DNA from 3 places in the Streptomyces sp. NPDC050145 genome. Region 1 is predicted to be linked to each of the others. Evidence: riboswitches for the same ligand, from Rfam matches in the RefSeq annotation. Region 1 holds a riboswitch; each other region holds the start of a gene.
What was found. Region 1 has a riboswitch for cyclic di-AMP ahead of ACIBTU_RS18585 (LysM peptidoglycan-binding domain-containing M23 family metallopeptidase). Riboswitches for the same ligand answer to the same signal wherever they lie in the genome.
Positions count from the first base shown of each region.

Region 2: it holds a riboswitch for cyclic di-AMP, as region 1 does, so the genes downstream of both, ACIBTU_RS30200 (M23 family metallopeptidase) here and ACIBTU_RS18585 (LysM peptidoglycan-binding domain-containing M23 family metallopeptidase) in region 1, are expected to answer to the same signal.
Region 3: it holds a riboswitch for cyclic di-AMP, as region 1 does, so the genes downstream of both, ACIBTU_RS25210 (transglycosylase family protein) here and ACIBTU_RS18585 (LysM peptidoglycan-binding domain-containing M23 family metallopeptidase) in region 1, are expected to answer to the same signal.

Region 1 covers NZ_JBITJS010000008.1:326,841-329,095, reverse strand. Annotated here, with positions in the region: gene ACIBTU_RS18590 (tyrosine-protein phosphatase) at 1-700, opposite strand, end outside; cyclic di-AMP (ydaO/yuaA leader) riboswitch at 1,080-1,260, shown strand; gene ACIBTU_RS18585 (LysM peptidoglycan-binding domain-containing M23 family metallopeptidase) at 1,266-2,003, shown strand; gene ACIBTU_RS18580 (SGNH/GDSL hydrolase family protein) at 2,128-2,255, shown strand, end outside.
Region 2 covers NZ_JBITJS010000017.1:113,916-116,170, reverse strand. Annotated here, with positions in the region: gene ACIBTU_RS30200 (M23 family metallopeptidase) at 51-854, opposite strand; cyclic di-AMP (ydaO/yuaA leader) riboswitch at 867-1,031, opposite strand; gene ACIBTU_RS30195 (M16 family metallopeptidase) at 1,307-2,255, opposite strand, start outside.
Region 3 covers NZ_JBITJS010000013.1:6,799-9,053, forward strand. Annotated here, with positions in the region: gene eno (phosphopyruvate hydratase) at 1-155, opposite strand, end outside; gene ACIBTU_RS25210 (transglycosylase family protein) at 653-1,339, opposite strand; cyclic di-AMP (ydaO/yuaA leader) riboswitch at 1,344-1,552, opposite strand; gene ACIBTU_RS25215 (transglycosylase family protein) at 1,688-2,255, opposite strand, start outside.

The DNA of each region.
Region 1 (2,255 bases):
TGGTCTCGAAGGCCGCGCGCAGGTACTCGGCGCGCGCGTCGAACAGCGGGCTGAGCAGCTCCATGACCTCGGCGGAGTAGGCGTCCGGGGACGTGGAGCTGCGGTGCACCTTGTAGCGGCGGTGCTTCGCGTTCGACTCCAGGTAGTCCGCCTCGATGGCCTCGCGCTCGACGCCGACCGCGAGCAGCGTCACGGCGATCGACAGACCGGCCCGGTCCTTGCCCGCCGCGCAGTGCATCAGCGCGGGCACGCTGTCCTCGGCGATGGAGCGCAGTACGCGGCTGTGCTCGGCGGTGCGGTCGGTGATGATCGACCGGTACGAATTGATCATGCGGTCCGCGGCGCGGCCCCCGGAGAGCACCGAACGCAGCTGGGCCATGTCGCCCTCGCGGACCATCTTCCAGAACTCGGAGCCGTCCGCCGGGTCCGACAGCGGCAGGTTCACATTGCGCACACCGGGCAGCGCGACGTCCGCGCCCTCCAGCTTCTGGTCCGCCGCGTTGCGGAAGTCGAAGATCGTGTGCAGGCCGAGCCCGGAGAGGAACGCCGCGTCCTCGGCCGTGGCGTGGGCGAGGTGCCCGGAGCGGAAGAGCACGCCGGGGCGCACGCGCCGGCCGTCCACGGTGGGGAGGCCGCCCACGTCGCGGAAGTTGCGCACTCCGGTCAGCTCGGGCTCGGTGGACGGGGCGTGCTGCGTCACGGGTGCTCCTCCCGGTCGGGTCACCGGCGCTGCTCGCCGGCGGGCGCGCTCCCGACGATACGACATGGATTCAGAGGGCAACCATGTGTCCGTTTTGGCCTATTCATCATTAACTGTCCGCAGATTTACGGACGTTGTCGCCCGGCGCGTGAGCAGCGTCATATCCGTGACGGTCCGTGGTGGATCTTCCGGACCGATTTCCCGGGAATTCCTTACGGTAAGGCGCCGGTAAAGCGGGCGGGATAGACGCAGGGTGACGCAGGAAAGGCATGAACGATCAAGAAAAGGCAGGTCAGAGGGAATTCGGAACTTGTCGCTTCGTTTCTTGCTGCCCTACGGTCACGCTCATTCCGGTCGGAACGCCTAGTCCTGCCGCCGCCCGGATTCCTCACTACGACCCGTGACGGCAGGAGCGGGGGACCCACAGGCAAGAACGCCGCCCGGGAATTCCCCACAGCGGCTCGGGGTGAAGTCGTGTCCCTGTCAGGAATGGCGAGGGCGCGGCCGGACATCTCCCGTCCGAACCCGACAGCTCACCTCGCAGGCGACGGAGAGGAATCTCGTCATGCCCGCACAGGGTAAGCACCGCCGTCCGAAGTCCCACCGCCTCGGCCGCGCCGCCGCCGTCGTCACCGTCGGCGGTGCCGCGCTCGCGCTGCCGCTGATCGGCGCCGGCGGTGCGCAGGCCGCCACCGCCCAGACCTACACGGTCAAGGCCGGCGACACGCTCTCCAAGATCGCCAAGGCGGAGAACGTCGAGGGCGGCTGGAAGAAGCTCTACGCGGACAACAAGTCCGTGATCGGCTCCGACGCCGGCCTGATCAAGCCGGGCGAGAAGCTCACCCTCGGCTCCGCCGCCAAGGCCAGGACCACGGCCACGCAGGCGAGCACCTCCACCGCCGCCTACGTGAAGCCGGTCGACGCCCCCGAGGGCACGCCGTACCACCAGAACGGCAGCATGTGGTCCAGCGGCTACCACACCGGCACCGACTTCGTCGTGCCCACCGGCACCCCGATCAAGGCCGTCGCCGCGGGCACCGTCGTCTCCGCCGGTGACGGCGGCGCGTACGGCAACCAGGTCGTCATCCAGCACGCCGACGGCCACTACTCGCAGTACGCCCACCTGTCCCAGCTCGGTGTCTCGGCCGGCCAGGCCGTCTCCGCCGGCACGCAGATCGGCCTCTCCGGCGCGACCGGCAACGTGACCGGCCCGCACCTGCACTTCGAGATCCGCACCACGCCGGACTACGGCTCGGACGTCGACCCGGTCGCGTACCTGCGCGCGCACGGCGTCTCCATCTGACCCACGCGCATGATCCACACTCGGCGCCCGGATATTCCCCGGGCGCCGAGTGCTGTATCTCACCACTCGTCAACCCCTGGCTACGGTCGCGTAGGTCACAGGTCAGGGTGAAGGATGTGTGGTCGTGGCAAACGAATCGAGATCACTCAGCGGCGGCACGATTCGGTCCTATGCGGCGGTGGGGGACAGCTTCACCGAAGGCGTCGGGGACCCCGGACCCGACGGCAGCTTCGTGGGCTGGGCCGACCGGCT
Region 2 (2,255 bases), on a different contig from region 1:
GAAAGCCCCGGCGCGCGGCCGGGGCTTTCTTGCATGCTGCGGGCGTCGGGTCAGATGCCGACGCCGTGCGAGCGCAGGTACGCGACGGGGTCGATGTCCGAGCCGTACTCGGGCGTCGTGCGGGCCTCGAAGTGGAGGTGCGGCCCGGTCACGTTGCCGGTGGCGCCGGAGAGGCCTATCTGCTGACCGGGCGTCACGCTCTGCCCGACGGAGACGCCGATCGACGACAGGTGGCCGTACTGGGTGTACGTGCCGTCGTTCATCTTGATCACGATGTTGTTGCCGTAGGCGCCGCCCCAGCCGGCTTCCACGACGGTGCCGGAGCCGACCGCGTGGACGCTCGTGCCGCTGGCGGCGTGGAAGTCGATGCCGGTGTGGCTGCCGGAGGACCACAGGCCGCTGGACGCCTTGTAGGCGGTCGAGACGTACGAGCCGGAGATGGGCGCCACGTAGGTGTTGAGGCGCTTGCGCTCGGCCGCGCGGGCGGCGCGCTCCTTGGCCGCGCGCTCCTTCTCGGCCTTCTCGGCGGCCTTCTTCGCGGCCTCACGCCTGGCCTCCTCGGCCCGGCGCTTGGCCTCGGCCTCGGCCTTCTCCTGGGCGGCGGCCTCTTCGGCGGCCTTCTTCTGGGCGGTCGCCTGGGCGTCGATCTGGGCGGCCAGGGTGTCGCCGATCGCGATGGCCTGCGTCAGACCGTTCTGGTCGGCGGGCGCGGCGGTGTCGGCGGCGAGAGCGGGGGCGGCGAGGCCTCCGATGACACCGGTCGTGGTGAGCGCCGCGACGCCGGCGACCTGCGCCGTGGTGCGCGTGAGGCGGCTCGGACGACGATGCTTCCCGGTGGCACGGGTGAACGCCATGGAGTGGCTGATCCTTTCCTTCCCTCTCGCCTACCGGGTTAGCTGACGGGTTCGGAGCAGGAAGGTCTCCTACGGGCCCCCTCCCCGTACGGGAAGAGCGTCCGATTCACCCCAGGGACTGCGGTGGGTCCCCGGCTCCCCTGGCTCGCGCCGTGGGGGACTCGGCGATGACTGTCCGGGGCCGCGGGCGCGGCTCATACGTGGCGAACAGCCGGACCGACGCTAAGCGGGACATCTTTCGATCGACAAACGGATCCCGGCTTTTGTAGCGCATGCCACAGGGCACACAGGCAACCTCTACATCAATTCGGGCATTTACGACGCGCGGTGACGCGTCGGGCGAACCGAACGGCACGCGCGGGAAACGTGAGTGACGCCACGAAGCCCCGGAGGCCTGTGTGGCTTCCGGGGCTTCGTCCCGTTTCGGGCGTCGCCGCCCTGGCATGGCGTCGTCAGCCGGCGACGACGGTGACCTCGCCGATGCCGAGGGCCTTGACGGGCTCCTCGATCTGCGCGGCGTCGCCCACGAGGATCGTCACCAGACGGTCCGCCGGGAACGCGCTCACGACGGCCGCGGTGGCCTCCACGGTGCCCGTGGCGGCCAGTTGGCGGTACAGCTGGGCCTGGAAGTCCTCGGGCAGCTGCTGCTCGTCCTGGTCGGCGAGCGTGCCCGCGACGGCGGCCGCGGTCTCGAACTTCAGCGGGGCCACGCCCACCAAGTTCTGCACCGCCGTGTCCCGTTCGGCGTCGGTCAGGCCTTCGGCGGCCAGCTTGCGGAGCACCTTCCACAGGTCGTCGAGCGCCGGTCCCGTGTTCGGCGTGTCGACGGAACCGCTGATGGCGAGCATCGCGGCCCCCGTGCCGTCCGCCGTGGAGCGCAGCACCTGGGCGAAGGAGCGCACCCCGTAGGTGTAGCCCTTCTCCTCGCGCAGCACCCGGTCCAGACGGGAGGTCAGCGTGCCGCCGAGGCAGTACGTGCCGAGGATCTGGGCGGCCCACACGCGGTCGTGCTTGTCGGGTCCGATGCGGCCGATGAGGAGCTGCGTCTGGACGGCCCCGGGGCGGTCCACGATGACGACGCGGCCGGTGTCGTCGGCGGTGACCGGCGGGACGGGGCGCGGCTGCGCCGTGTCGCCGGTCCAGGCGCCGAGCGTGTCCTTCAGGAGGGTGTCGAGGTCGACGCCCGCGAGGTCGCCCACCACGACGGCGGTGGCGGTGGACGGGCGGACGTGCCGCTCGTAGAAGGCGCGTACGGCGGCCGCGTCGATGTCGACGACGGTCTCCTCGCTGCCCTGCCGCGGGCGCGACATGCGCGCTGTGGCGGGGAACAGCTGCTTGGAGAGCTCCTTGGCGGCCCGGCGGGCCGGGTTGGCGCTCTCGTGCGGGATCTCGTCCAGGCGG
Region 3 (2,255 bases), on a different contig from region 1:
CGGAGTTCGATGGCCTCGAAAGCGCCGGTGGAGGCGCCGGACGGAACAGCAGCACGACCCGTGCTGCCGTCGTCGAGGCCGACCTCGACCTCGACCGTGGGGTTGCCTCGGGAGTCCAGGATTTCCCGGGCTACGACGACGTCGATGGACGGCACGAGCATCTCCTTCTGGGATGTGACGCGGAGTGTGCGGGGCCGCGGTGCGCGGTTCCGCATGGCTTGAGCCTAACCGCACGCGGGCCATCGGCCAGCCGACCGCCCGTCTCTTGGACTCTGCCGTGAGCGAAATGTTTCCGACGGGAACAAATACCGCCGGTGGTTGGCCGGTGAACGGTTCCTTCGGGGGTGGGTCGGATTCGTCGCGGGCTGCGGGCCGGTGGGGCTTCTCGCGCAGTTCCCCGCGCCCCTGAGATGCGCACTTCGTGCGCGATCTCATCGGGCGCTTGCTCATCGGGGAAATGCGACCCGAAGGGTCTGCATTTCAGGGGCGCGGGGAACTGCGCGACCAGCCACGACGGTGGCGCGCACGGGAACGCGCAGGACCTCCCACCCCCTGATCCGGGGGCGGGAGGTCCATGCCAGCGAGCGGCCAGCGACTCGGCGTCCGCCGATGCCGAGTGCGGGAGCGCGCTCCCCTATATAAGGGGTGCGGCTTACTTCAGGTGGAGCTGCTGACCCGGGTAGATCAGGTCCGCGTCCTGAACGATGTCGTCGTTCAGCTTGAAGAGCTTCTGCCAGGTCGTGTGGTGCGCCTCGGCGATCTTGCTGAGGGAGTCACCCTTCTTGACCTTGTACTCGCCGTCGCCCTTGGCGACCTTCTTGCCGGTCGGCGTGGTGACGGTCTTCTTCGGAGCGGCCTTCGGGGCCTGACGCTCCTGCGAGCGGTTGGCCGGCTGCTCGGCCTTGCGCTCGGGCTGCGGCTGGGTCTGCTGCTGCTCGGCGGGGGCCGGGGCCGGGTTCGACGTCGAGGCGCCGGACAGGCCGACACCGCAGGACGGCCAGGCGCCCTTGCCCTGGGAGGCGAGGACCTTCTCGGCGACGGAGATCTGCTGCGCCTTGGAGGCCTGGTCGGCGGTGGAGGCGTAGGCGGTGCCGCCGTACGCGGCCCACGTGGAGGACGAGAACTGCAGGCCGCCGTAGTAGCCGTTGCCGGTGTTGATCGACCAGTTGCCGCCGGACTCGCACTGGGCGACGGCGTCCCACTCGGAGGCGGTGGCGGCGGAGGCGCCGGTGGCACCCATCAGCGGAACGGCGACGGCGGCACCGGTGACACCGGCGAGCGTGGCGACACGGACGGCCTTGGACGGGCGGCGGTGCTTGCCCTTGCTGGAGAACAGCATGGAGAGATCCCCTCACCGACGCCTACGAGGTGAGCTGTCGGGTTCGGGCCAGTGAGTGCCCGGCCGCGCAACCTAGTGCGCGGCTTAACCCCAAGCCGTACCGGAGTATCGCTTTCCGGACGGCGCCTACCTTGGGTCCCCCGCTCCTGCCCACGGCGCTGACGCGTCGACTGTTCCCGTACGGAGGTTGGCAGGATTCGGCGTGACATCCGTCGGGGCCCGCTGTGGCGAGCGGTCAGACCGTACGCAGCCGATCCGGCGGTTTTCAAAGCGGATCAGGCCCTTTGAGACCCATCTCTCACTTTCGCCAAATCGGACATTCAGACAGCAACCCGCCCTGAACTCCCGCTACTTTTCGCCCGATTCGAGCCCAAGATCCAGACTCTGACCAGGAAGGATGAGGTCAGGGTCGGAGCCGACCTCCTTCTTGTTGAGCTGGTACAGCTCGGCCCATCCGCCGTCCACGTTCTGCGAGTCGGCGATGTCCCACAGGTTGTCGCCGGCGCGCACCGTGTACGCGTCGCCGTCGCGCCGGTCGTCACGGGAGGCGTGACGGCCCTCTCCGGTACGGGAGTCGGCGGTGTCGTCGGAGGCCTGCCCGCCGCGGTGGCGGCCCGCGCCGGAGTCCTCGGAGGCGGGGTCGGAGGCGGACGGGGAGGCGTCCGGCTCGCCGGAGCCCTTCGACTCGTCCGGGGAAGTGGAGGCGCCGGAGCCGGACTTGTCCGTTTCGCCCTTCGTGTCGCCTTCGTCCGACGTCGCGCCGTCCGAGGGCGAGGCGCCGGTGCCGTCGCTCGGCTCGTCGCTCGCCTTGCCGTCGGGTTCGTCACCCTTGGCGTTACCGGAGGTATCCCCGGAGGCGTCACCTGACGGGGTGTCCGAATTGCCCCCGTCGTCGTGATTCTTCTCTCCGTCGTCG